DNA from 4 places in the Shewanella sp. S23-S33 genome. Region 2 is predicted to be linked to each of the others. Evidence: predicted binding sites of a transcription regulator. Region 2 holds the regulator's gene; each other region holds the start of a gene.
The links. The regulator sigma-54, encoded in region 2, starts transcription at its own class of promoters, with help from an activator protein. The targets are predictions, from matches to a motif close to GTTGGCACGNNNNTNGNNT.

Region 1 (7,377 bases), on a different contig from region 2:
TTATTAAAGTTCCTGAAGATAAATATCAAGAAGTCAAAATGATGTTGAGCCGTGCAGGTATCGACAGTCCTGCAGCCAACCAAGATTTTTTGAATAAAGACAGTGGTTTTGGTGTCAGCCAACGTATGGAACAAGCTCGTCTTAAGCATAGCCAAGAAGAAAACCTCGCCCGTGCGATAGAGCAACTACAAAGTGTCAGTCGTGCCAAAGTCATTCTTGCGTTACCTAAAGAAAACGTCTTCGCCCGCAATGCCTCTAAACCGAGTGCAACAGTGGTGATCAATACCCGTCGCGGTGGCTTAGGCCAAGGTGAAGTCGATGCTATCGTCGATATTGTTGCTTCTGCAGTACAAGGTTTAGAACCATCAAGGGTGACGGTAACTGATTCTAACGGCCGTTTATTGAACTCAGGCAGCCAAGATGGCGCGTCTGCGACGGCTCGCCGTGAACTTGAATTAGTACAGCAAAAAGAAGCTGAATATCGCACTAAGATTGAATCGATTCTGGTGCCAATTCTAGGTCCTGATAATTTTACCTCTCAAGTCGACGTCAGTATGGATTTTACTGCGGTTGAGCAAACATCAAAGCGTTTTAACCCTGATTTACCGGCACTGCGTAGTGAAATGACCGTTGAAAATAACACCACTGGCGGCTCTTCTGGTGGGATCCCTGGCGCGTTATCCAATCAACCGCCAATGGAGTCTAATATTCCAGAAGATGCAACAAAAGCGACAGAATCAGCAACGGCTGCAGCAGGTAATTCGCACCGCGAAGCGACCCGTAACTTTGAATTAGATACCACCATTAGCCATACCCGCCAGCAAGTTGGTGCAGTGCGCCGTATTAGTGTATCAGTCGCGGTGGACTTTAAACCTGGTGCCGCTGGAGAAAATGGTCAAGTAGCCCGTGTTGCCCGTACCGAACAAGAACTGACCAATATCCGTCGTTTGCTTGAAGGCGCGGTTGGTTTTAGCTCACAACGGGGTGATGTGCTGGAAGTGGTAACTGTTCCCTTTATGGATCAATTGGTTGAAGATTTACCCGCACCTGAACTTTGGGAGCAACCTTGGTTTTGGCGTGCGATTAAGCTTGGGATTGGTGCGCTAGTGATTTTGGTGCTGATTCTAGCTGTGGTACGTCCTATGCTGAAACGCTTGATCTATCCTGACAGTGTGAATATGCCTGAGGATGGCAGATTAGGTAATGAATTAGCCGAAATTGAGGACCAATATGCGGCTGATACGCTAGGGATGCTCAATACTCAAGAGGCGGAATACAGTTATGCTGACGATGGCTCAATTCATATCCCTAATCTTCACAAAGATGATGATATGATTAAAGCTATCCGTGCGCTCGTGGCGAATGAGCCTGAGCTCTCTACTCAAGTCGTGAAAAACTGGTTACAAGACAATGGCTGAGAATAAAACGAAAGAAGTGGCTCCTGCGGCCGCACCAGCCTTTAATATCAAAGATATTAGTGGCGTTGAAAAGACCGCTATTTTACTCCTCAGTTTGAGTGAGGCTGATGCTGCATCCATTTTAAAACACTTAGAGCCGAAGCAAGTGCAAAAAGTGGGTATGGCCATGGCGGCAATGGATGAGTTTGGTCAGGAAAAAGTTATCGGGGTACATAAGCTGTTTCTTGATGATATTCAAAAGTATTCTTCAATTGGTTTCAACAGTGAAGAGTTCGTCCGTAAAGCCTTAACCGCTGCGCTGGGTGAAGATAAAGCGGGTAATCTGATTGAACAGATTATCATGGGCAGTGGTGCTAAAGGTTTGGACTCGTTGAAGTGGATGGATGCACGCCAAGTGGCGACCATTATTCAAAACGAACATCCACAGATCCAAACCATTGTGCTGTCTTATTTAGAACCCGATCAAGCGGCGGAAATTTTTGGTCAATTCCCTGAGAATACCCGCTTAGACTTGATGATGCGTATTGCCAATCTTGAAGAAGTGCAGCCCGCTGCATTGCAAGAGCTGAATGACATCATGGAGAAACAGTTTGCCGGTCAAGGTGGCGCCCAGGCTGCGAAAATGGGTGGCTTAAAAGCGGCCGCCAACATAATGAACTACTTAGACACGGGTATCGAAAGCCAGTTGATGGAAACCATGCGCGAGTCTGATGAAGAAATGGCGCAGCAAATCCAAGATTTGATGTTTGTATTTGAAAACTTAATCGATGTCGATGACCGCGGTATTCAAGCCCTGTTGCGTGAAGTGCAGCAAGATGTACTGATGAAGGCGCTCAAAGGCACAGATGATCAGCTGAAAGAAAAAATATTGGGTAACATGTCAAAACGTGCCGCTGAATTATTGCGTGATGATCTTGAAGCTATGGGCCCAATCCGTATCAGTGAAGTGGAAGTCGCCCAAAAAGAAATCCTGTCTATTGCTCGTCGCTTAAGTGACAGCGGCGAAATCATGTTAGGCGGCGGTGGTGGCGATGAGTTCCTCTAATCCGAGCGACAATAAATTGTTGAATAAGGTCTTGAGCGAAGGAGATGTCGAATTTAGTCACTGGGCGCTGCCAGATGTGACTGAAGCCGATGATGATTCTATCTCAAATCTGTTCGGCCATTCGAATCATCAAGCCGCTAAGTCGACTACAGTGGAAAGTGTTTCTCCACCGACTATGGCTGAGATTGAAGACATTCGCGCCCAAGCCGAAGAAGAAGGCTTTAGCGAGGGTAAGCAGCAAGGGTATGAGCAAGGGCTAGAAAAAGGGCGTTTAGAAGGGTTAGAGCAGGGCCATACTGAAGGGCTCGCCCAAGGGCATGAGCAAGGATTAGAAACCGGTTTAGCCCAAGCAAAAATATTGCTCTCGCGTTTTGAAACCTTATTAGCTCAATTTGAAAAACCATTGCAATTGCTCGATGGCGATATTGAACTTTCGCTACTGAACCTGAGTATGACATTAGCGAAATCTGTCATTGGCCACGAATTAAAAACTCATCCAGAACAAGTGCTTTCGGCATTGCGCTTAGGTATAGAATCACTGCCGATAAAAGAACAAACAGTCACAATCCGCTTGCATCCTGACGATGTTATTTTAGTCGAACAACTTTATTCCAGCGCTCAATTGACCCGCAGTAAGTGGGAACTTGAAGTTGACCCTTCCTTAAGCCCAGGTGACTGTATTCTCAGTAGTCATCGTTCTTTAGTCGATTTGACCCTCGCATCGCGTATTGATGCTGTGTTTGAGTCTTTACGGAACCAACATGCTCACTTAAGTGACAAGCAGCGTCAATTGCAAGAGGCGATAGAGGTTGAAGATACCGCTAAACACGTTGCTGCTTCTGAGGCTGTGGGATCAGAGCTTGATGATCAGGTTGTCGATACGGTTTCTCAACATGCTGAGGATATACAATCTGCCTCAAACACAGGTGAGCAATTAGAGGCAAAATCAGATGCAAAATCGCCAACATCAACTGCTGAATAGACTTAATCATCATCAGGGTAAGGTGCCGCCATTTCGCGCTGTGGCCAGTGGTCAACTGGTGCGTGTTGTCGGCTTAACCTTAGAAGCAAGCGGTTGCCGTGCGCCTGTGGGCAGTTTATGTTCGATCGAAACCATGGCGGGCGAGTTAATCGCCGAGGTGGTCGGGTTTGATGGCGAACTATTATATTTAATGCCCATTGAAGAATTACGTGGTGTATTGCCCGGTGCGCGGGTTGTGCCTTTGGGGGAACAAACTGGACTCAATGTTGGTTTATCCCTGCTAGGACGCGTACTCGATGGTAACGGTGTGCCTTTAGATGGTTTAGGCGCGTTGCAGACCGATCAACAAGCACCAAGACATAGCGCCGCCATTAATCCCTTATCCCGCCGTGCTATTACTGAACCGCTGGACGTTGGCGTTCGCGCTATCAACGCTATGCTGACCGTGGGCAAAGGCCAACGTATGGGCTTGTTTGCGGGCTCAGGTGTAGGTAAGAGTGTGCTCTTAGGTATGATGACTCGCGGTACTACCGCCGACATTATTGTGGTTGGGCTAGTGGGTGAGCGTGGCCGGGAAGTGAAAGAGTTTATTGAGGAAATTCTTGGTGAGAAGGGTCGAGCGCGTTCAGTCGTTGTTGCTGCGCCTGCGGATACATCGCCTCTGATGCGCCTTCGCGCCTGTGAAACCTCGACTCGTATTGCCGAATACTTTCGCGATTTAGGCTATAACGTTTTATTGCTTATGGACAGTTTAACACGCTACGCCCAAGCGCAGCGTGAAATTGCTTTGGCTGTGGGTGAACCGCCTGCGACTAAAGGTTATCCGCCTTCTGTGTTTGCAAAATTGCCACGTTTAGTTGAGCGCGCCGGAAACGGTGGCCCCGGGCAAGGTTCAATTACGGCATTTTATACTGTGTTGACGGAAGGGGACGATCAACAGGATCCCATTGCCGATGCTTCGCGGGCGATCCTCGATGGTCACATTGTCTTGTCACGTTCGCTTGCGGATTCGGGGCACTATCCTGCGATTGATATTGAAGCTTCTATTAGCCGAGTCGCGCCTATGGTGATCTCCAATGAACATTTGGAGGCGATGCGCCGCGTGAAACAAACCTATTCTTTGTATCAGCAAAATCGAGATTTGATTTCTATTGGGGCCTATGCCCAAGGAAGCGATCCTCGCATTGATAATGCGATACGACTGCAGCCAGCAATGAATGCTTTTTTGCGACAAACCATGCGTGATGCATTTAGCTTTGCCGATAGCCAAGTCATGCTTGGGCAACTTGCTGCACAGTGCAAATAATGGCGTCATCGAATTAATTGAGGTCTAGTATGGCTAACGCCGATCCCTTGTTGTTAGTGTTAAAGCTTGCCAATGATGCCGAAGAACAAGCGGCTTTATTGTTAAAATCTGCGCAGTTAGAGTGTCAAAAACGGTTGAATCAACTCAGTGCTCTAAATAACTATCGCTTAGAATACATGAAGCAAATGCAATCCCAGCAAGGTCAAGCCATTAGTGCTAGTCACTATCACCAGTTTCACCGTTTTATTCGTCAGATTGATGACGCTATTATCCAGCAAAATCGCGTCGTAGCCGACGGTGAAAAGCAAAAAGAATATCGACAACAACATTGGTTGGAAAAGCAAAAAAAACGTAAGGCAGTAGAATTACTCTTAGCCAGTAAAGAGAAGAAGCGTCAAGTGGTTGAACAAAAAAGGGAGCAAAAAATGACCGATGAATTTGCTTCCCAGCAATTTTATCGCCGTCATCAACGTTAGTGAAATGATAGGCATCTTTACTGCTCGCGAGCCGGATAGGCTCTTTAGTTTTTTGTATTGATGGCATAAGCATCAATTTGACACCTCCCAGAGTTAATTCTTTTCGATATGCTGTCGTAAAACCTGATGTTTTGGCATCTTATTTGCTTTGATTTAGTCCATGACCCTGCAACCGCAGTGTTTAATTGACGTTTCTACCTAGCCATTTTCTTTTTTGCTGGGTGATGTTTGGGAGCACTTATGCAACAAATGACCAATATCCTGTTAAGTAAAACAGGCAACTCTGCGGCCAATTCCGCTAAGACATCTTCCCAAGAGTCTAATAATGAAGACTTTTCATCTACACTTGCGTCAGCCACCGCTAGCTCATTTTCTATTTCTGCGTCTAAAAAAACCATTGCTAACACTGATGATACTGTGCAGGTTACCTCTGCTGATAAAGTAAAAGATGACGATATATCAACTGATGACGCCGACGTAAATCTCATTTTTGCCCAAATTAGCATGGCAAATGATATGAAGAAAACGGCATCTGATGGAGATAGTTTGCCGCTAGCATTTTTAAATGCTGAAGAAGATATAACTGGTGAAGAAAATATTGATACTTCATCAGCGTTATTAACCGGCTCAGCATTGGCATCTACTGTTTCTGATAATTCAACATTGGCATCTACTATTTCTGCTGATTTAGCATTGGCCTCTACTGTTTCTGCCGATTCAGCATTGGCCTCTACTATTTCTGCTGATTCAGCATTGGCACCTACTGTTTCTGATAATTCAACATTGGCACCTACTATTTCTGCTGATTCAGCATTGGCACCTACTGTTTCTGATAATTCAACATTGGCACCTACTATTTCTGCTGATTTAGCATTGGCATCTACTGTTTCTACTGTTTCTACTGTTTCTACTGTTTTTGCTGAGATTGAACTGGCATCAGATATAGATGAAGCTGGTTTTTCTGCTGAATTACAAAAGTTAGTTTCTACTAGCCCAGATATGGCAGCAATTTCATTCGCAGATGACGTGAAACCATCTTCTTTGACTGATAAGTCACTCGTACATATTCTTCCCATAGACCCAAATATACTTGAAGCGTCAGCGGATAGTGATGCTGTGATTGATCCAAATTTGACCGATGACGCTTCAGAATTACCTTTAGAAGACACTGAGCTTGTCTCTGCCACTGAAGTCGGGGTGAGTATAGATGAGTCTTTAGTTGAGAATGAGGTCACACTTAATGCTGTGATTAATCAAGCGGGCTTAGCGAACAGTGCAACGATAAAGTCGGCAACCAACACTGCGGCAAAAGCAACGACTAGCAGCTCGACAGTGAATAGTCCCAATACGGGTAATATCGCTACCTCGGGAAATACTTTCGACCTGAATACCTTAGGCTCTTCAATTTCATCTGAACCATTAGGTACAACATCTGTAACAGAAAGTGATCTTGATGGGAGTCCCAATTCCGATTTGGCTGCTAACCTATTACTGAAAGATGCTAAATTAACGGTTGCGATGGATATTCCCAGAGACGAAAGTTTTATGGATGATAGTAATACTTTCTCAGAACTTAAGTCGACATCATCCATACAGACACTCTCGATGTCACAATTAAATCGCCAAGAAACCATGCAAGTTCAGCTGTCATTGCGTCAAGGAGTAGAACAGCAAAACCAAATGCAGGAGATGATCCAACGATTTTCACCTGTGATGAAGCAGCAATTGATTACTATGGTGAGTCAAGGCATCCAACATGCGGAAATCCGGCTCGATCCACCTGAACTTGGGCATATGTTGGTAAAGATCCAAGTGCATGGCGACCAAACCCAAGTACAGTTTCATGTTACTCAGCCGCAAACGCGCGATCTGGTTGAACAAGCTATGCCAAGATTACGTGAGTTATTGCAAGAGCAAGGGATGCAGTTGGCTGACAGCCATGTTTCTCAAGGCGATCAAGGTGAGCGTCGGGAAGGTAGTTTCGGTGATGGCGGCAGTTCAAATGCGGCTGATATGGATGAAATCTCGGCAGAAGAGTTACATTTAGGTTTAAATCAAGCGATTAGTGTAACTTCAGGTATAGATTATTACGCTTAAGCAGGTAACCTATAGCGATGACTGACATAATTACGTTTCAAATAAAACTGTAA
Region 2 (7,377 bases):
AGGCGAGATCGTCGGTGTCCATGCTTGCTGTCGCTTTCGCGACTCGCTCAGGGCTCATGCTGCGGATCAGTGGGTCTTTGAGTTCTTCACTCAACTCATCGAGTATGTCACCTATTTGTTCCTGATCGATGAGCTGCCACAATACTTGTCTGGCACTTGGCGGTGATGATTCTAAGATCAGCGCGATATCTGAGGCGGCCATTTTTTGCAGCATATTGCGCACGTGTACGAACATGCCGCTGCTAAGCGCTTGGTTTAACTGGTCAAGACTATGTCCGGTGTGATCGTTTTCTGCATTATCTACGGGCATTTGTCCTCCATTGTGCGGCAAATTGGTTTGAGATCTTAGTGTTGGGCTAGGATTTTACGGTGACTAAGCGTCAGTCGATGACATAGATTAAGACGGCTAAGGTAAGGCCAGCGCCAGCGCAATGACCGCTAGTGTAATCGCCTGTGGCTTGTATCGTCGAGCGACAAATGTTTTGCCATGTGTGAATGGCAAGTTTTTTAAACTAGACATGAAGTGAAACTAACGATGAAGTGCTTAGTGTGAAGTGAAACTAACAGGCTTCGTCAAACTTAGCGTCGATTAAGGCACAAATGGCATCGAGCGCCGGCTCTGCATCTGGGCCTTCGGCGATAAGCTTGATGGTCTTACCCATGCCAGTTTCAAGCATCAGTAAGCCAAGTACACTGGCGGCCGATGCTTGTTTATCGCCTTGGATTAAGGTGATGGTCGCATCAAACTCGGAAGCCAGTACCACCAACTTAGTGGCGGCACGGGCATGTAAACCGAGCTTATTACAGATGGTTATCTGACGTTCAAGTTTTGGCATTGTTGAGCTCTCGATGACGGGCATAAACTTTATGTTTACCGTTACTAAAGCGTTTGGCCAATTGCTCTGCGACGTAAACCGATCTGTGCTGTCCACCTGTGCAGCCAATGGCTACCGTTAAATAACTGCGATTGTTACGCTCGAGGTGCGGCAGCCAAGTCTCCAGTAAATTTTCGATTTGCCAGATGAACTTATTGACCAGTGGTTGACGATTTAAGAACTCAGCTACGGGTTCATCTAAGCCAGTCAATGGCCGCAGCGCCAACTCCCAGTGGGGATTGGGCAGGAAGCGCACATCGAACATAAAGTCGGCTTCGGTGGGCATTCCGTGCTTAAAGCCAAAGGACTCGAAGTTGATCACGAGTTCTTTATCGACACTACCAAGGAGAATTTGTCTGACTTGGTCGCTTAAATCATAGATATTCAGATTCGACGTATCTATGTAGTGATCGACCAGTTTTGACATAGGCTCGAGCAGTTTTCCCTCCAGCTTTATCGCTTCTTGCAAAGAGACTCGGCTCTTCGACAAAGGATGCAAACGGCGGGTTTCGCTGTAACGCTTAAGCAGAATTTTATCGCTGGAGTTAAGGAAGAAGCTCGTTAACTCAGTATCTGGAGGTAGGCTAGCGAGTTGTTTTACTAAGACCTTATCCTGCTCAGGCATGTTACGCACGTCGACACTGATGGCGACGAGATCGTTACTGCCTTTGAGTTGCTCAAGCAAACTGCCAATCAATGGCAAGGGAAGGTTATCGACACAATAATAGCCGAGATCTTCGAGTACCCTAAGGGCGACAGATTTGCCTGAGCCTGAGCGGCCCGACACTATGACCAGTTTCATCCAGTGATTACCTGATAGAGTTCCGTTTCATCATGCGTCTTGCGTAATTGCTTTAATATTTGCTTGTCGCTCAGCTTTTCGGCCATGCAAGACAAAGTACTTAAGTGCTGCTGACATTGGTCTGCAGGCACCAGTAGTGCAAATAAAATATCAACAGGTTGCTTATCGATAGCATCAAATGCTATCGGCTCTTCACACTTAATTAGTATGGCAATGGGCTGATCTATATCGGCTAGTCGACCATGTGGAATGGCGATGCCGTTACCTATACCTGTGCTCCCCATCTTTTCGCGCGCCACTAGGCTTTCGAATATCTCTTGAGATGAGAGGGTCGGGTACTGGGCAGCGACTAAGTCGCTGATGAGTTCCAGTACCTTTTTCTTGCTGCCCGGAGTGGCGCAGGTAGTGCACTCCGGCCGCAGTATGGTACAAAGTTCCATTATTAGTGTTTTGTTAACTTCTCTTTGTGTTTAATAACCTGACGGTCAAGCTTGTCAATCAGGGCGTCTATAGCAGCATACATGTCAGCATGCTCTGAAGTAGCAAAAACTTCACCACCTATGAGGTTTATTCTCGCTTCGGCAATCTGTTGCATTTTCTCAACATTGAGCACAACGTGCACATTATTGATCTGTTCGAAATGGCGTTCAAGTTTTGAAAACTTTTCTTCTACATATGCACGTAACGATTCGGTAATTTCGACATGGTGTCCACTTAGGTTTATTTGCATAGAAACGTCCTCCGATATCCACTGTAGGTTATAAACTTTTACGCTGATTAGAAGGTGGAATAAGCATAGCCTCTCGGTACTTCGCAATGGTTCTACGGGCTACGTTGATCCCTTGTTCTGCCAGAAGTTGTGCCATCTTACTATCGCTTAATGGTTTTTTCTGGTTTTCCGCTGCAACCAGTTTCTTTATAAAGGCTCTGATTGCTGTGGATGAGCACTCACCACCATCGTCAGTACCGACGTGGCTAGAGAAGAAGTATTTTAGTTCAAAAAGTCCCTTAGGGGTATGCATGTATTTTTGAGTTGTGACCCGTGAGATGGTGGACTCATGCATTTCTACCGCTTCGGCAATATCGTTAAGCACCATAGGCTTCATGGCTTCTTCACCATACTCAAAGAAACCTTGCTGATATTGCACTATGCAATTAGCAACTTTAAGCAAAGTATCGTTACGGCTTTCTAAGCTCTTAATAAACCATTTAGCCTCTTGCAGATGGCCGCGAATAAATTGGCTATCGGCTTGGTTTTTGGTACTGCGTGCCATAGAAGCATAATGTTGATTTACATTGATTTTTGGCATGCAGTCAGGATTAAGCTCAACGACCCAGCGGCCATTTTTCTTCGACACAGACACATCTGGGATAACGTATTCGTCATTATTGGGCGTGATCAACAAACCTGGGCGAGGATTGAGGGTTTGGATAAGTGCTATACCATCCCTTAATTCATCTTCTTTTAATTTAGTCTTACGCATCAATAACCTAAAATCACGGGCGGCGATCAGATCTAAATGATCTTTGATCAGCATACGGGCGTTTTCTAGGTTGGGAGTATCAGCGGCGAAATGCGACAGTTGGATCAGCAGGCATTCACTTAAATCGCGGGCGGCAACGCCTATGGGATCAAAATGCTGAATGCGCTTGAGTACGGCTTCGACTTCGTCAAGCTCAACTTCAGGATTGCCCATAGCTTCGAGAATTTCTTCAGTGCTTTGGGTGAGATAGCCCTGATCGTCGATGGCATCAATAATGGCGGTGGCAATGGCTAAATCGGTTTCAGAAAACGGCGTGAGGTTTTTTTGCCATTCTAAGTGTTCGTACAAACCTTCACTGGTCTCGCCTTGGAAGGGCATATCGTCTTCACGACTACCGCCGGGGCCTGAGTTTGGGGAGGCGGTAAACACTTCATCCCATGTGGTGTCCATGGGGAGCTCATCGGGCATGGATTCTTTGGTTAGCGACTCTGCCGTGTCTATGGTGGAGCTGTCTTTTTCTGGTGGCAGAGTGCTAGATTCACTGAAATCCGTATCGGATAGCGTTTGGTTTACAGGGGTTTTAGTGGCGTCGAATTGATCCTCTTCCAGCTCGAGAAGGGGATTAGAATCTAATGCTTGCTGGATCTCTTGCTGCAGTTCTAATGACGACAGTTGCAACAGACGTATGGCCTGTTGTAATTGTGGCGTCATGGTTAACTGTTGACCCAGTTTGAGCTGGAGTGACGCTTTCATGTTACCGCTGATCCCTACGTTATTATTGTTGGATGAGGTCGCTTATTATCATTTTGAGTGAAGCCCAATGGCGGTATAAATTGTCTCCATAGGCTTCGCTCGATTAACTATAGCCTGAATTGTTCACCTAAGTACACAGCCCTAACTTGCTGATTGTCTAAGATCTCTGCTGGAGTTCCTTCGGCAATCAGGTTTCCGTGACTCACAATATAAGCATGTTCACATACATCTAATGTCTCGCGGACATTATGGTCTGTGATCAGTACGCCAAGGCCGCGACTTTTGAGTTGTTCGATAATCTTCTTGATGTCGATAACCGAAATAGGATCGACGCCGGCAAACGGTTCATCGAGCAAAATGAACTTAGGATTAGCGGCTAAAGCCCGCGCAATTTCGACGCGACGACGTTCGCCACCCGACAATGACATGCCTTGGCTGTCACGGATGTGGGTGATATGAAACTCTTCGAGCAGATGTTCTAGTTCTTCTTCTCGTTCTTCGTTTTTAAGTTCTTTACGAGTTTGCAGTACGGCCATGATGTTGTCATGAACAGTTAGCTTACGAAAGATACTGGCTTCCTGCGGTAAGTAACCTATGCCTTTGCGGGCACGCAGATGCATAGGATCTGCGGTTAAATCATCATCGTCGATAAAGATATGTCCCTTATCGCTCTTCACTAGCCCGACAACCATGTAAAAGGTCGTGGTTTTACCCGCGCCGTTCGGACCGAGTAGGCCAACGACTTGACCGGTTTTTACCGTCAGACTGACGTCTTTAACCACTTGGCGACTCTTGTAACTTTTCGCCAGATTTTGTGCTCTTAAGGTGATTTGGGTCATTTAGAGTCCTGCTTTTTTACAGGTTTATCCGCCGGAGCGTCTGATTTAGCATCATCTTGATAGTTTTCAGGCTGAATAATAGTGATCACGCGATCGTCACCACTGCCAGTACTCTCGGCCATCAATTTCTGTTGAATCATGTTATAGCGGATTAAATTGCCTGTAACTTGGCTACCTGCTTGATCTAATGACGCCATACCTTTCAGAGTTAAGGTGCGGCTTGCCATATCGTAACGAATTTCTTTCGCGCTAGCCGATGCAGGACGGCCATCGTCTAATATCTGGCTATACGTAGCAGGGTTGCCTGTGGCGACTAAAGTTTTGCTATTTTCACCTTCAGCGGAAAATGCACGCAGTTCATTTGCTTGGATTTTTATTGAGCCTTGGGTAACTTCCACCGGACCAAAGAAGATGATCTGGTTGTTTTTGATATCCGCAGTTTGGCTCACAGCTTTAATTTTGACTTCTTGCTTTAAATCGCCCACTTTCGCGAAAGCACTCATGCTCATAATTAGCATTAGGCTGGCAAGTAATACGTTATTTTGCTTCATATGTTCCTACTACCTGACTGGTCAATTGCACTTCTTGCGCGTTGAGGTCGGCATAAAGGCCTTGGCCTTGAATATTAAAATCTTTCCCTGTGACGTAAATGGTACGGTCAGAGGTCATTATCATAGTGTTGAGATCGAGTTCCAGATAACTGGTGGACAAGGTCTGAATCGGTTCTTCTGGGCTAATGGCATCGATAATAACATTATTTTCTAATACAACCTTGCCAGTTTCCTTGTTTAGCTTGCCCTGATCTGCCCTGAGCTGCCATTGTGCTTTACCTTGGTCTGGATAAACAAGATAAACAGGTTGAGTAAAGAAAGTTTGATTCGTTGAATCATAATGTTCCATGTGTTTCGCTGTCACACGGCTATTCACTAGTCCTTGCTCATTGAACTCAACACTGCGCAGATCTTCAACGATGAAATCTGGGGTATTTTGATCTTTTACTCTGTTATCGGAATCACCGCTGTGTTTGTTCTGGACCTGCCAGTAAAGCGCTAGTGCGGTTCCAAAAAAAGCGATAATCGCGAGTGTCACACGACTCATATACTCATTCCATGGGCCGAAGTGAATTTATTTTGACTTAGGAGTAACAGATCTGTGAGTTCACGCAGTGCACCGTGGCCACCATTGAGCGTAGTCACAAAATGGGCGTGTTGGCGTACATAGGGGTGGCCGTCAGCAACACTGACCGCTAAACCGACGACATTCATCACGGGGAGATCGACAATATCATCACCGATATAAGCCACTTCTTCTGGGGTGACACCATAAAGTGCGAGCAATGCTTCATAGGGCTCGAACTTATTGTCTACGCCTTGGTAGATATGGGTAACACCAAGGGCTGTCATACGGTTTTCAACGATTTTGGATTGACGTCCTGTGATCACGGCGAGGTTGAAACCGCTGGTGAGGAGTGAGCGCACGCCATAACCGTCACGGGTATGGAAGGCTTTGAGCTCTTCGCCGCTATTGCTCAAGTAAATACGGCCGTCGGAAAACACCCCATCGACGTCACAAATCAACAGTTTAATCTTTTGCGCGCGTTGCCACACATCATCACTGATTGGGCCGTAAAATCCTTGCTGTGGCATTAAATGACTCCTGCTTTAACCATGTCTAGCATGTTAAGAGCGCCGATAGGATGGCGATCTTTATCGATAACAATTAATCCGTTGATATTTTTTGAGTCCATCACTTGCAGTGCTTGGGCGGCCAATACATTATCCGTGATCGTGACGCAGTTACGTGTCATCACATCGGCAATGGGCGTCGTGCGTAAATTCACTTCGGCATCGATAACGCGGCGTAAATCACCATCAGTGAAGATACCAACCAGCTTGCGCTGATCATCAATAATCGCCGTCATGCCTAAGCCTTTCTTGGAGATTTCGTACAGAGCTTCTGTGATGCAAATATCGTGGTTGACGAGCGGTAAGTCATCACCGCTATGCATGACATCGCAGACTTTTAACAGCAACTTACGTCCTAATGCACCGCCGGGATGGGACATAGCAAAATCATCACGGGTAAAGCCTTTAGCTTGTAGTAGCGCAATGGCAATCGCATCGCCCATCACTAAGGTTGCTGTGGTACTTGAGGTTGGTGCTAGTCCAAGTGGGCAAGCCTCTTCTGGGACTTCAATACATAAATGCACTTTAGATAATCGCGCCATATTCGATTCGGGTTTACCCGTTACCGCAATAACAGGCACGCCCATACGTTGGATGACCGGCATTAAGGTGAGGATTTCACTCGACTCACCAGAATTTGAAATCGCTAAAATCACATCGTTATCGGCCAATACACCCAGATCGCCGTGGCTGGCTTCACCCGGATGCACAAAAAATGCGGGCGTTCCTGTGCTGGCGAGGGTGGCAGAAATCTTATTGCCGATATGGCCCGATTTGCCCATTCCCATGACAATCACTTTGCCTGTGCAGTTGAGGATCAACTCGCAAGCTTCTGCAAATTCAGCCGAATCAACATATTGATAAAGATTGTCTAGGGCTGACTTTTCAATGTCGATAACTTTACAACCCCATTGGCGCAGTTGTGATTTGTCTACCATG
Region 3 (7,377 bases), on a different contig from region 2:
TGTTGAGCGCGCTGCTTCAGCTTAAAAATCAGGTGCAGCTTAAAAATCAAGCGCAACTTAACAAGCATTCTTCTCAAGCTCAGCAGCACGCGCTCGTTGCCACGTTTAGCCAAGGTAAATGCTCGCAGTTACTGCTCAGCCAAAGTGCCACGCAAGCATACAATTTGCAGCAAAGGCTTGAACAAGACTTAACGCTTTCAGAGCAAAAACACTTAATAAAACAAGTAACGCTCGGTGGCCGCGATATCTATCAACATATCCTGGATACGCCGCTCGCAGGTCTTGATGCTATACAACAAAAAGCCCAAGCCATGACAGCACTGCCAGCGCGCAGCCAACGCAAACATTTGGCCCAAATAGCGAGCAAAGACACGAGTCGCTTTGCAACAAGCAGCCCAACCACGGCTCAACAAAAAGAGACATTAAGCAGCATGCCAATGAATGCCCTAAGCACGCCCAATAAAAACGCCACTCAAGCAGAGCTAAAAGACGCGGCATTTTTAAGCAATCAGCAACTCGCCCGTGAAGCCCATTTAGCCTTTTTACAAAGCCGTGCTGAAGGCTTGAAACTAGCCGATGCCTTGATGAAAGCCCAGCTTGCCAGCGAGTTAGCCGTCAATGGCCAAGCTGCGCCAGTACAACAGCAAGCCATTGTTCAGGCATCTGCGACAGCGGTTCTTCCACATCCAGTGCTTTATCCCAATCATGCAAAAGTGCCTGAGTACACGCCGCCAACACCGATAAGCAAGCCTTGCATTTGGGATTATGCGGATTTAGTCGAGTACGCCGAAGGTGATATTGCTAAAGTATTTGGCCCAGATTATGCCATTATCGACAGCTATTCGCGTCGTGTACGCCTGCCAACGACTGACTATTTGCTAGTATCTCGGGTAACGAAATTAAACGCCCAGATGAACCAATATCAGCCTTGCACTATGACCACGGAATACGACATTCCTGTGGACGCGCCGTATTTGGTCGATGGCCAAATCCCTTGGGCCGTGGCGGTCGAATCGGGTCAATGCGACTTGATGCTGATCAGCTACTTAGGTATCGATTTTGAAAATAAAGGCGAGCGCGTTTATCGCCTGCTCGATTGCACCCTGACCTTCCTTGGCGACTTACCGCGCGGTGGCGACACCCTGCGCTACGACATTTCCATCAATCACTTTGCCCGCAATGGTGATACCTTGTTGTTGTTCTTCTTCTCCTACGAATGTTTCGTGGGCGACAAGCTGATCCTGAAAATGGATGGCGGCTGTGCCGGCTTCTTCACCGATAAAGAACTGGCCGACGGCAAAGGCGTTATTCACACCGAAGCCGAAATCAAAGCGCGCAACCTCGCCTTGAATAATCCGAATAAACCGTGCTTTAATCCGCTGCTTGATTGCGCGCAAAACCAATTTGATTACAGCCAAATCCATAAACTGCTCGGCGCCGATATCGGTGGCTGTTTTGGCGGCGCACACGCGGCGCATCAAGCCCAATATGGTTTGCAGCCCTCTTTATGTTTTGCCTCCGAAAAATTCCTGATGATTGAACAGGTCAGCAATCTTGAGGTGCATGGCGGTGCGTGGGGCTTAGGCTCAGTGCAAGGCCATAAGCAGCTCGAAGCTGATCATTGGTATTTCCCGTGTCATTTCAAGGGCGACCAAGTGATGGCGGGATCGTTAATGGCCGAAGGCTGTGGTCAATTACTGCAATTCTTTATGCTGCATATTGGGATGCACGCCAGCACAGAAGAAGGGGGCGTCAAAAACGGTCGTTTCCAACCGCTCGAAAATGCGTCACAAAAAGTGCGCTGTCGCGGTCAAGTCTTGCCGCAATCTGGCCTGCTCACCTATCGTATGGAAATCACCGAAATCGGTATGAGCCCGCGCCCGTATGCTAAGGCGAATATCGATATTTTGCTCAATGGCAAAGTGGTCGTGGATTTCCAAAACCTTGGAGTGATGATCAAAGAAGAAGCCGAATGCACCCGCTACCTCGCGGATAATGCCAACAGCACAGTTAACCATGTAGCTAAAAAAGCTGTTTCGGCTGCGCCGCTTGTTTCAACAGCACCCGTATTGTTAGCCGCGCCGCTGATGGCGCAGCTGCCCGATTTAACTGCGCCAACCAACAAAGGCGTAGTGCCGCTTAAGCATGTGTCTGCGCCGATTGCGCCAGCGGATTCAAAGTATGCTAACCGCGTGCCCGATACCCTGCCGTTCACGCCGTACCACATGTTCGAATTTGCCACTGGCGACATCGAAAACTGCTTCGGCCCCGATTTCAGCATCTATCGCGGCCTAATTCCACCGCGCACGCCTTGCGGTGATTTGCAGCTCACGACTCGCGTCATTGCGATTGACGGCAAACGCGGCGAACTGAAAAAGCCCTCTTCGTGTATAGCCGAATACGAAGTGCCTGCAAACGCTTGGTATTACGATAAAAACAGCCATCACGCCGTTATGCCCTATTCTGTGCTGATGGAAATATCACTGCAGCCAAACGGTTTTATCTCAGGTTATATGGGCACCACCTTGGGCTTCCCCGGCCAAGAGTTGTTTTTCCGTAACTTGGACGGTAGCGGTAAGCTGCTGCGCCACGTGGATTTACGCGGCAAAACCATAATGAACGACTCACGTTTGTTATCGACTGTGATTGCTGGCAGTAACATCATCCAAAATTTCAGTTTTGAATTAAGCTGCGATGGCGAGCCTTTCTACCAAGGTAAAGCGGTATTTGGTTACTTCAAGGGCGATGCACTGAAAAACCAGTTAGGCATAGACAACGGCAAGATAACTCAGCCTTGGCATGTGCAAAATGGCATAGCCGCCGATAGCCAAATCAATCTGTTAGATAAACAACATCGCAGCTTTAATGCACCACAAGGTCAGCCACATTACCGTTTAGCGGGCGGTCAACTTAACTTTATCGACAAGGCTGAAATCGTGAAAGCCGGCGGTAAAGCGGGCCTTGGCTATTTATACGCCGAGCGCACCATTGACCCGAGTGATTGGTTCTTCCAATTCCATTTCCATCAAGATCCTGTGATGCCAGGCTCCTTAGGGGTTGAAGCCATTATCGAGCTGATGCAAACCTATGCGATTAACCAAGACCTTGGTGCGGGTTTTAAGAATCCTAAATTTGGGCAGATTTTATCGGATATCAAATGGAAATATCGCGGCCAAATTAACCCATTAAACAAGCAGATGTCGCTAGATGTACACATTACCAGCGTGACAGACGACAATGGCAAACGCATCATTATGGGCGATGCCAACTTGAGTAAAGATGGTCTGCGGATTTATGAAGTTAAAGATATCGCCATCTGTATTGAAGAAGCCTAGCGAGTTTACGCAGTTAGAAAGACGCTAATCTCGAATAACGAATAACGAATAACGAATAGTTGCGCCGCCTTGGCTATCCACATCACCAAGGCGGCACAAATAACATGAGAACACCTATGACTAGCCATACTCTAGATCAATTCAATAGCAATAACGAAAAACTCAGCCCTTGGCCGTGGCAAGTCAACGATGCAGAGCTGTGCTTTGATATCGACGCATTAGGCAAAAAACTCAAAGATTTAAGCCAAGCCTGTTACTTAGTGAATCACAGTGAAAAAGGCTTAGGCATAGCGCAAACAGCCGAAGTCACCACAAGCGACAGCCAAGCGCCACTAGGCTCACACCCCGTCAGCGCCTTTGCGCCCGCCCTTGGCACCCAAAGTTTAGGCGACAGTAATTTTCGCCGCGTACACGGGGTTAAATACGCTTACTACGCTGGCGCTATGGCTAACGGTATTGCCTCGGAAGAACTGGTTATCGCGCTGGGCCAAGCGGGCATTTTGTGTTCGTTTGGCGCGGCGGGGTTAATCCCATCCCGCGTTGAAGCGGCCATTACTCGCATTCAAGCGGCGCTACCCAATGGTCCTTACGCCTTTAATTTAATTCACAGCCCAAGCGAGCCCGCATTAGAGCGCGGCAGTGTTGAGTTGTTCTTAAAACATAAAGTGCGCACGGTCGAAGCCTCGGCATTTTTAGGCTTAACGCCGCAAATCGTCTATTACCGCGCCGCAGGTTTGAGCCGCGACGAACATGGCGAAATCGTCATTGGCAACAAAGTCATCGCAAAAATCAGCCGCACCGAAGTCGCGACTAAGTTTATGGAGCCAGCGCCAGCCAAAATCCTCCAGCAACTAGTGAGTGACGGCCTTATCAGCCAAGACCAAATGGCGATGGCGCAACTCGTGCCGATGGCGGACGACATCACAGCCGAAGCCGACTCAGGCGGCCATACCGACAATCGTCCATTGGTCACGCTATTGCCGACGATTTTGGCGCTCAAAGATGAAATCCAAGCTAAGTATCAATATAAAACGCCCATCCGTGTTGGCGCAGGCGGCGGCGTCGGCACACCCGATGCAGCATTAGCCACCTTCAACATGGGTGCGGCATTCATCGTCACAGGTTCTATCAACCAAGCTTGCGTCGAAGCGGGCGCCAGCGAACACACACGTAAGTTACTCGCCACCACAGAAATGGCCGATGTGACTATGGCGCCTGCCGCCGATATGTTCGAAATGGGCGTGAAATTACAAGTGGTTAAGCGCGGCACTTTGTTCCCGATGCGCGCCAATAAGCTTTATGAGATCTACACCCGTTACGATTCGATTGATGCCATCCCTGCGGACGAGCGTAAAAAGCTCGAAGAGCAAGTGTTCCGCTCATCACTCGATGACATTTGGGCTGGCACAGTAGCCCACTTTAACGAGCGCGATCCTAAGCAAATCGAGCGCGCACTGGATAACCCCAAACGTAAGATGGCGCTGATTTTCCGCTGGTATTTGGGTCTATCGAGCCGCTGGTCAAACACAGGCGAAGTCGGCCGCGAAATGGATTACCAAATTTGGGCAGGCCCAGCGCTCGGCGCATTTAATGCGTGGGCCAAAGGCAGTTATTTAGATGACTATAAGGCCCGTAATGCGGTGGATTTAGCCAAACATTTAATGGTGGGCGCAGCATATCAATCCCGCATTAACCTGCTGTTATCCCAAGGCGCGAGCATTCCAGTTAGCCTGCAACGCTGGAAACCATTAAATCGTTTTTAAACGTATTTAGCTCATATCATCTTGTATTATAAGATCATAATATCTTCAAGCCGACACAAACTCACAGTGTCGGCTTTTATTTGTCTTTACTTATGAACGACATCAGCTCACAGTCTTTGATTCAACGTATTAGGCTGAAACTCTTACCGAAGCTTAGGTAAAAATTGCCTACCCCTCTTTTAATTCACTCACACCATTTTAAATAAAATGATTTAAATTATATTTAAAATCAATTAACTACTTAAAATTTTTAAAGTTGGCATTAAGATCGCAATCAAGTAAGAGCCATTAGCCGTTACCTTACAAGTGACACAAACGGTCATGAGAAGGATTAATACAAGGGCAGGAGGTTATTATGCTAGGTTGGACATTAGTATTTCTAGTTGTTGCCGTGATTGCCGGGTTGTTAGGATTTGCTGGGATTGCTGGCGCAGCGGCGGGAATAGCGAAAATCATTTTCTTCATATTTATTGTGTTATTAGTGATTTCTCTGCTGATCAATGCCCTTAAGGGTAAATCACCGCGACTATAATTTTTTTTAGAAAAGGAGATAGATATGAAACCATTTACCCTGATGACAAGTGCAGCATTCGCATTATTACTCGCCCTAGGTTTAACGGCCTGTAGTGATAACAAAGCCGAAGACGCGGGCGAAAAAATCGATGAAGTAATGACTGATACAGGTAACGCCATCGAAGATGCCTGTGAAGAAGTCAAAGAAGGTGTTAAAGCTAAAGATACTAAGTGCTAAACAAACCTGACTTTAGGGTGGCAATAGACTCGTCTACTGCCACCCTTTTGGTTTAGACTCGCTCATTTCTGCATCTCTCATCTCGACATCTATCCATTCAAGTGCAACGATTTTAACCAAGAACAATGGCATTGGAGGACTTGCATGCTAACGAAGATCCACATCAAATATTTGTACACTGCAGGTGCAGTATTGTTAGCCTATTTTGCAGTAACAGACACTTCTCCCCTGCTCACTTTCATTTGTGCATGGACAAGTCTGTCACTGTTTTTAGTCGGTTCCGCCTATTGGTTTAATCTCGCCAGTATTTTTAGAAAACGCCAAGATGGCACTATTCCTTGGTATATTCGTTGGGGTTTTATTCCCTTTTTATTAGGCTGTCGACTCTATAACCACTGGGCCAGAAAATACGATTCAGTACCGCCCATGCAAAGGATTGATGAACATCTGTATCTCGGCTGTAGACTCTTTTCCGCAGATCTGGAAAAGATTAAAGCCAATAAGATCACTGCCATTCTGGATGTCACCGCTGAATTTGATGGCTTAGATTGGTCGCAATTTGAAGATCATATCGAGTATTTAAATATTCCCATCCTCGACCATAGCGTACCGACTAGCGCCCAACTCAATCAAGCCGTTAACTGGCTGCACCGCCAAGTGCGCGCCAATAAACAGGTACTCATCCACTGTGCTATGGGTCGTGGCCGCTCAGTGCTGGTACTCGCCGCTTATTTGGTTTGTAAAGATAAACAACAGCACTTCGCCGAAGTACTGCAGCAGATAAAGCAAATTCGCAAAACCGCTGGCTTAAACAAATGGCAATTACGCGCGCTCGATCGCATGCTCAGTCAAGGGAAAATTAACATCCACAAAGTAGCGTGGATTATCGCCAACCCAGTTTCAGGTGGCGGGAAATGGCAAGAATACCGCGAGCAAATCCAAGATGAACTCAAAGCCTATTTTGACCTAACGTTAAAACTCACAACAGCAGACGAAACCGCAAATGTCTTCGCCGAGCAAGCCCGTAATGCAGGCGCTGATATTATTATCGCCTGTGGTGGCGATGGTACTGTGACTGAAGTGGCCTCTCAAATCGTCGATACGGATATCGTCTTAGGCATCATTCCTCTTGGCACAACTAATGCCCTCAGCCATGCCCTCTTTGGTTTAGGCAGTAAGCTTATTCCTATCTCTCAGGCGCTGGATAATATTATTCAAGGGCATTGCCAAGCCATTGATACCGCGCGTTGTAATGAGGCGTTAGTGTTGTTGCTCGTAGGCATAGGGTTTGAGCAACAAATGATTGAATCCGCAAACCGTGAGCGTAAAAATGCTCTCGGCCAGTTTGCCTACCTCGATGGCTTATGGCGCGCAGTGAATGCCGATATCACTTTAACCATCCAGCTCAGCTTAGATGATGCAAAACCCACAACATTGACGACCCATAGCCTAATCGTTGCCAATGCCGCACCGTTTACCAGCGTGTTGGCGCAGGGCGATGGCGAGCCAAACATGACCGACGGTTTAC
Region 4 (7,377 bases), on a different contig from region 2:
ATGGTGAAGAGCCTGAGTCAGTTAAAGGGCATGATCCTGTCGCTATTCGTAAAGCTCAACTGTTCGTATTAAGACAACCCGTAGTTTGGATTATTGCCTTAGCGTGTGCAGCAATGTATTCATCGCGTTATGCCATGAGTTCTTGGGCTGTGTTGTACCTGCAATCGGAAAAAAACTATTCCTTGATTGATGCAGGTGTTGCTATGTCTTCATATCCGATTGCAGGATTCATTGGGGCTATTTTATCTGGGATTATTTCTGACAAAGTATTCAATGCTAATCGTCATATTCCGACTTTCTTATACGGTTTAGCAAATATAGTTGGTATGTGCCTACTGTTCTGGGGTTCAGAGAGTCGCACTATGGATGCCTTTGGTCTGGGCCTGATCGGTTTTTCAATCGGTGGTTTAGTCGTATTCCTTGCCGGTTTAACGGCCTGTGACTTAATGCCTAAAAATGCGGTAGGCGCAGTGAAGGGTTTCATTGGTTTGTTCTCTTACCTCGCGGCATCCCTGCAAGAAATTGTTTCTTCAAAATTAATCGTAGTGACCGAATTGGCAGGTGTTAAGCATTATGACTTTGGTAGTGCGCAATACTTCTGGTTAGGCACTTCAATACTATCCATTGTACTCGCAGCTTCTGTATGGCGTTCTAAGAAAGTCACTATGGTCGATTGATAAACCGAGTCGGTCATGGCGTTAATTGTCATGGCCTTTGTAAAGAGTTTCTTCTTAAACCATTAATATCAAACTAAGTAAGAGAAACACGATGAAAAAAGCAATTTTAACCGCTTTAGTATTTGCCATTTATTCAGCATCTGTTACAGCAGATGAATCGCCTAGCATCTATGGGCGACTTGATTTATCAGTTACCCATTCAGAGTTAGGTTCAACTGTTTACAGTGGCACTAGCGGAGTGAATGTGGACGAGAGTGGCATTTATCTTGAAAATAACTCATCCAATATTGGTCTCAAAGGTAAATCAAGCATAAATGACGACATTAATATTATCTACAAGATGGAGTTTGGCGTAAATAATACGTCTAACCGTGCCAATGATTCTAGCAAAGTATTCTCTGCAAGAAATAGCTATTTAGGTATTGAAACCGTTTATGGCTCTTTGCTTATTGGTCGAAATGATACAGTTTTTAAAACGTCAGAAGGTAAAGTCGATATTTTTGGTACAACGAATGCCGATATCAATCAATTAGTCGCTGGGCAGACTCGAAGTGCTGATGGTCTGTGGTATTACTCTCCAAAGTTATTCGGTCTAGTTGATTTTAATGCCACTTACTTAATGCAAGATAATTATGGTGTCGATGATAATTTGTACGCATTGAGTATGACTAGTGGTGATAAGGAACTCAAGAATAGTCATTATTATTTAGCAGCAGCACTTAATAAAGGTATCGCTAATATTGATGCTTATCGTGCTGTTACACAAATTAAGTTAGGAGACGTTAAACTTGGTGGGATATTTCAACATACTGAAAGTTTGACGTTTTCCAATATGGAAGGACACTCCTATTTTATCAATGCTACCTACGATTTATTGGGTATAACATTAAAAGCTGAGTTTGGTAAAGATCGTTCTGGATTAGGTGGCTACTTTTCTAAACTTGTTGGCCAAAATGATGAGGTGACTGACGTTGATATCAGCCAGTTTACTATTGGTATCGACAAAAAAGTGACTAAATCGACTCGAGTTTATACTCATTTTTCCTTATACGAAGGCGAATATAGATTGTCTGGTATAAAGCAAGATGTTGGCGACGATAAAGTTATTACATTAGGTGTCCGCCACGTTTTTTAACCGTCTAAAATGTAGCCGAGTGTAGGTTGCTTTAGCTTGCTCTCGGCTAAGATTGTCGAACTTACTATAAAATTTGAGGTGATTTAATTGGCTACTATATATCTAATTAGTCAAGGGGATGCAAAATCTTTAGAAGTGTACGACCTGTCTGCACCTTCTCATCATTCACTGTCTAATCTCGGAGAATTGCATGCAAATATGCTAGCAAACTCATTGAGGGATACTCGGTTTGAAATGGTATACTCTTGCACGTCACCATTATCGATAGAAACGGCTGGAATATTAAACCGGGGACGGAAAAAATCCATATCTGTGATTAAAAAGTTAGCATTGGAGGATTTTAAAGCCGATTTTGACGTTAATGGAGAATGTTTTGATTTAACCCTGTGTATTCATACTATGATGTTGCAATCCCGTGGTTTTTGCTCATCTATTTATGCTCAATTAAAAATAGTAGAGAAACGTCTTTTTGAAATCATTGAAAATATTGGCATGATATACAGTGGTAATGTGCTTATTGTATTAGAATCTTTGATGGTTAAATTATTGACTAATTATTTCCTGACTGAACAAAATTCTGAAACACTTTGGAATACCATTCGTCCAGTAAGTTTGAGTATTTTACATTCTGATGCTAAAGGACGTCATTTGATACTGAATAATGACATTTCCCATTATCAATGCCAAAGCGTAGCTTAGCACATAACACTAAGTCTGTATTTCAGCAATATGTTTCTAGGTTCTCAAATTGATTAAAAAAACGATTTATCTATTACGTCATGGGCAGACACAATTTAACGCAGAGTTACGTTTACAGGGACGTTGTAATTCTCCTCTAACGGCGTTGGGAAAGTTACAGGCACAAGCGGTTGGGGAAGTACTGATGCAGCGTATCTACAGTGTGGATGAATGGGCATTTTATGTTAGTCCTTTAGGGCGAGCAGTACAGACTGCCGAAATTATTTGTCAACAAATTGGTTTTCCTATTGCACGGTTACAAAAGGATGCGCGTTTAATTGAATTTGGTCTTGGTGATTGGGAACAGCAGCGCGTCCCTGACATTAAGCAAACCCAGCCTGAGTTAAGTCACATCGTCGACTGGTATACCTATGCTCCAAATGCTGAGTCATTTGCCAGTATAACTGAGCGTCTTAAGGATTGGCTGAACGATCCGAGCGTACCTGAACGTGTCATTGTCGTTTCTCATGCTTTATCTGGGGCCGTGTTTCGCGGTATTTATGCGGATCTGGATTATCAAGCTTTATGGGCACAAGACATGCCGCAAGATGCATTTTTTAAGCTTGAAGACGGTAAGGTGATAAAAATTCAATGCCTTTAGTTATCTTTGCTAAGGACAATCTGAACTTAGCCTGACAAAATTCAAAATAGCGGCATTTTTTACACTTTACCCACTTCGCTTTAACTCAGTATCTGTAATACTGCTCCGACATTGATTTGAAGTTTATCGGTGTTAGAAAAGTAGCGCATAACGAGCGCGATTGGGGAGAGAAGATGAGTACGTTTGTAAAATTAACCATAGCGGCAACCTTAGTGGTATTAGCCTTACTTGCTGCGGGTATTTACCGTTTCAACATGACCAATGATGATATTTATATGGTGATGGAAGATGGACAGGTGATGCAATACGATGAAGCCATGGCGCATGAAAAAACTCAGGCTCAGGCGAATGAGATCGAAACTGTGACACCTTTTGAGGTAAAGCCTGTGGCGAATGCATCAGAAGTGATGCTTAAACTCTTTAGCTTAAATACCGCCAATCCTGTTGAAATAATACTGCCTGAGGGCGGCAAGTCCGTTGCATTGACTCATTTTATTAAGATCAAACAAACAGAGTTTGCTATGGGCGACTACCAAGATGGTGAGGTAAAAGGTCGAGCATTACTTGATTACTTACGCATTACACCGTTAAATTTCGATCCCGCTCTAGAGCCGGACACCCAAAGTGACGCACCGATTCAAGATGATCCTAAAATGCAAACTATGCCTTTTGTGGCGCCCTTTATTGTGACGACTCAAGGTTCAGGCGTATTTTGGTATCTTGGATTGTTTAATCTGGATTTTAAACACAATAGCTTGAAACACTTAGGCAGTGTCATGCTTGGTGATCGAATCGAGGTGGATAGTATTGAACCTGTTTATCCTTTCGAAGCCCCATTCAAAATTGCTGTGACTTATCGCGATAGAGCGTCTGACCAACCCATGTCTGAAAGCCCTGAAATAGTCAAAACCATAGAGATGATAGTGAGTGAGACCAGCATACATAAGTAGCGTGTAAATGCCATTATGGATCTACGCAGGCTTATGCTAAGTTGTTTTTCGGTCAGTGGGTGATGTTTGCTTCAGTAGCAAGCGTTAGCAGGCAATAGGTCAGCATAAGATTTCGACAAGGAGAGTGTCATGCAAGTTAGCAAAATCACTGGGAAATTTGATGTTAAGCTCACTCCTGATAGCCCCTATGCTACTGGCATTGGTGGTGTGACGTTAGGACGTATGGGCTTAGATAAAACCTTTTATGGTGAGCTTGAGGGGCGCAGCAAGGGGGAAATGCTCAGTGCTATGACGTCAGTCAAGGGCTCAGCTGGCTATGTGGCCATTGAACAAGTGGTTGGTAATTTGTGCGGTAAGCAGGGCAGTTTTGTATTACAACATTTTGGCATTATGACCGATGGACAAAATCGTCTGATCTTAGAAGTGGTACCCCATTCTGGGGCGGGGGAGTTGCAGGGGTTAACTGGCACTATGACCATCAATATTGAGAATGGCCAACATTTTTATGCATTCCAGTTTGGCTTTGAAGCTTAGTTTGGCTTTGAAGCTTGAGTAACGCCTGCGTTTTAGCTCAGTTTTCTGTAACTCTTCTCCTTTATTATCATTCGAGTCATCTGAATTCACCCTTCTTAATTTAAGCGAGTAATTCTTTTCGATTGAGTCTGAAAATGGGCATAAAAAAAACCAGCTGAGGCTGGTTTTTTTGATTCTTTTTTCATAAAGCACTATCGAACCTTGAGTCTAGATCGGTGTGCTGTTACTTAAAATACGTTTAATTTAAAAAATGCCGTTGTCGCGAGAGTTAAGACACTTTTTTAACCACTTTAATTTTATCAACGACCTTTTTCACATCGTCGGTATTTTCGGCAATTTTCAGTGCTAGTTGACGTTCTGCATCGCTGGCAACTTCACCTTTCAATGTGACTATGCCATTGGCAACATCCACATTAATTTGGGTGCCGGATACGTCAGTTGAAAACAGTAAACGCGTTTTGATGACTGTGGCAACTTTAGAGTCAGTTAAGGTGGCAACAACTTCACTGGTGCCTTCTTTTTCATTCATCACAGTGAGTTGGTTATCGACATCTTTCACCCCATCTAAGCTCTTGATGAGCTCTGTGGCGAGGGCTTTATCCACACTGCTTTCCACTTTACCTGTTAACGTCACTTTACCATCTTTGACATCTGTAATGATGTCGAAGGAATTGAGATTTGTGTTGAGCAGTAAAGTGGTTTCTGCTTTTCCATCGATCCACGCATCCTTGGTTCCGCCTTTCCAATCTTGGGCGGCGGCCACATTTAAACTGATTGAACCGACAAGTAAAGCCACTAGTACTGATGCTGTTGTAGTTTTCATAATCATATCCTCCGTTGTTTTCTCGAAGCTAGATAATGCGCTAATCGTGCCAATGTTTTTAAGATGATGATTTTTAATGTTTTAATTGTTTTATCTGGCGTTTTTATACCTTGGGATTTTCCTTTTGGTCGGTCTTTTTTACCGACAAAATGTAATTTTTTCTGGCATGCTGAGCCATCATTCGAGCATAAAAAACCGCACTCATCAGTGCGGTATTATGTCTGTAATAAAAGTGGAGGGGAGTCGGTTAAATATGGCTCACTTAGCGACAGGGAATTAATGGTGATTGAGCGATCCCGTACCGTCGTAACTCATTTGCAGCCAAGCGGCGCCCTCTGCAAGTTGGTTTGCAAGTTGTGGCTGATGCGCTTGCCTTACTGCTTGTTTTATTTGGATTAGCACTTGCTGCTCTATATCGACAAGGGCGGTCATAGCCTGCGAAATTTGGCACTGTTGCAGCAATTCTGTTGCTTGAGTATAAGTGACGGGCACGGTGTGACTTAGGCCATTAATTGGCTCGTCAGCCAAACGTCTCAGCTGTTCAAACCGAGTTAACATTCGTTGGTGGATGTTAGCTTTGGCGGAAAAAACACGTTTAAGATTATAGTCTTCGACATACCTCCTCGCTTGGTTGTAAAATATGAGTCCTTCTTGATTCAGCTTGATGATTTCATCGATCAACATGATATCGGCGCGGATATCAGTCTGATGTTGCACAACATTAGACTTCATTATGGGCCTCCTAATGCCAGTGTTCGACATAGATTGTTTAACTGCTTGGGTAAACTGATTTTGTTTCGTTCAGCTACCATGCATATTCTGTTCTCGTTTTTAATGATATTTTAACAGGCTGATTTTTAGACTGATATTCTCAGTTCATCGAGATATCATCTTAGAACATCGGCAACTATTACCGTTGCTGTTGTTAAAATTTCATGGCTGACATACAGTAGTTTTTCATACAGGGAGTAGATACGCATGGCTCGACTGACACTTTTTTATCACTTGCAGGATGTTAGCGCCGAGCAAGCAATCATCGAACTTGCTGGCGCTGCTGACTTTAATAAGCTACGCAGTGTCGATGACTTGCCTTGGATAGAGCAGCTAGAGGCAAATCACGTCGATGTTGCCATTATTGAGTTATCCAGTCTTAGTCGTGAAGATTACCTTGTGCTGCTGGATAATGCGGCCATGTCAAATATTGAGTTTATTTTTCTCTCCGACGGTCAGCCAAACCCTAATCTTGATCAGTTAATGTCTCATTTTGCGGGTTACCACTTTCGCAAACCTTACGATATGCCGCTAATCAGCGAAATTTTTGCTGATTTTGCACAGTATTTAGCATCATCGCCTAATCGACTGCATCCTTTTGCTAGCGAGCTAGACCAATACGGTTTGCTTGTTGGTTCATCAGCTCCTATGCACAAGCTATATCGTACAATTCGTCGCGTCTCTGCGACAGGCAGTAATGTGCTGATTATTGGGGAAAGTGGGGTCGGGAAAGAACTGGTTGCTAATACCATACATCTTGCCAGCCCTAGGGTGAACGAGCCTTTTATTGCGATTAACTGTGGTGCATTAAGCCCAGAATTGGTCGACAGTGAGCTGTTTGGTCATGTCAAAGGCGCATTTACGGGGGCGAATCGCGATCACAAAGGCGTATTTGAACAGGCTGAAGGCGGGACCTTGTTTCTCGATGAAGTCACCGAAATGCCGATTGATCATCAAGTGAAGTTACTCAGAGTGTTGGAAAATAGCGAGTATCGTCCTGTGGGTGGCGACAAAGTGCAACGTGCAAACGTACGTATTGTGGCAGCGACTAACCGTGATCCCATAGTGGCGATAGAGGCTGGGTTATTTCGAGAAGATTTGTACTTTCGTTTGGCTCAGTTTCCCATTCGCGTTCCGCCCTTACGGGA

Region 1: the regulator sigma-54 is predicted to act here: its motif matches at 5,358-5,376, upstream of ACHA99_RS05270 (flagellar hook-length control protein FliK).
Region 3: the regulator sigma-54 is predicted to act here: its motif matches at 5,354-5,372, upstream of ACHA99_RS03855 (DUF1328 family protein).
Region 4: the regulator sigma-54 is predicted to act here: its motif matches at 5,494-5,512, upstream of ACHA99_RS03890 (BON domain-containing protein).

The regions. Positions count from the first base shown of each region.
Region 1 covers NZ_JBHFFD010000019.1:51,672-59,048, forward strand. The annotation lists gene fliF (flagellar basal-body MS-ring/collar protein FliF) at 1-1,418, shown strand, start outside; gene fliG (flagellar motor switch protein FliG) at 1,411-2,463, shown strand; gene fliH (flagellar assembly protein FliH) at 2,450-3,445, shown strand; gene fliI (flagellar protein export ATPase FliI) at 3,414-4,751, shown strand; gene fliJ (flagellar export protein FliJ) at 4,781-5,227, shown strand; gene ACHA99_RS05270 (flagellar hook-length control protein FliK) at 5,468-7,324, shown strand.
Region 2 covers NZ_JBHFFD010000061.1:195,864-203,240, forward strand. The annotation lists gene mgtE (magnesium transporter) at 1-310, opposite strand, end outside; gene ACHA99_RS16815 (HPr family phosphocarrier protein) at 561-836, opposite strand; gene rapZ (RNase adapter RapZ) at 823-1,677, opposite strand; gene ptsN (PTS IIA-like nitrogen regulatory protein PtsN) at 1,674-2,117, opposite strand; gene hpf (ribosome hibernation promoting factor) at 2,120-2,407, opposite strand; gene ACHA99_RS16835 (RNA polymerase factor sigma-54) at 2,436-3,914, opposite strand; gene lptB (LPS export ABC transporter ATP-binding protein) at 4,022-4,753, opposite strand; gene lptA (lipopolysaccharide transport periplasmic protein LptA) at 4,750-5,304, opposite strand; gene lptC (LPS export ABC transporter periplasmic protein LptC) at 5,291-5,851, opposite strand; gene kdsC (3-deoxy-manno-octulosonate-8-phosphatase KdsC) at 5,848-6,399, opposite strand; gene ACHA99_RS16860 (KpsF/GutQ family sugar-phosphate isomerase) at 6,399-7,376, opposite strand.
Region 3 covers NZ_JBHFFD010000014.1:127,657-135,033, forward strand. The annotation lists gene ACHA99_RS03845 (beta-ketoacyl synthase N-terminal-like domain-containing protein) at 1-3,335, shown strand, start outside; gene pfaD (eicosapentaenoate synthase subunit PfaD) at 3,452-5,098, shown strand; gene ACHA99_RS03855 (DUF1328 family protein) at 5,454-5,630, shown strand; gene ACHA99_RS03860 (hypothetical protein) at 5,655-5,849, shown strand; gene ACHA99_RS03865 (diacylglycerol kinase family protein) at 5,994-7,377, shown strand, end outside.
Region 4 covers NZ_JBHFFD010000014.1:137,869-145,245, reverse strand. The annotation lists gene ACHA99_RS03920 (MFS transporter) at 1-677, shown strand, start outside; gene ACHA99_RS03915 (porin) at 769-1,812, shown strand; gene ACHA99_RS03910 (hypothetical protein) at 1,900-2,511, shown strand; gene ACHA99_RS03905 (histidine phosphatase family protein) at 2,561-3,151, shown strand; gene ACHA99_RS03900 (hypothetical protein) at 3,325-4,101, shown strand; gene ACHA99_RS03895 (DUF3224 domain-containing protein) at 4,231-4,635, shown strand; gene ACHA99_RS03890 (BON domain-containing protein) at 4,904-5,458, opposite strand; gene ACHA99_RS03885 (glutamyl-tRNA reductase) at 5,735-6,190, opposite strand; gene ACHA99_RS03880 (sigma-54 interaction domain-containing protein) at 6,437-7,377, shown strand, end outside.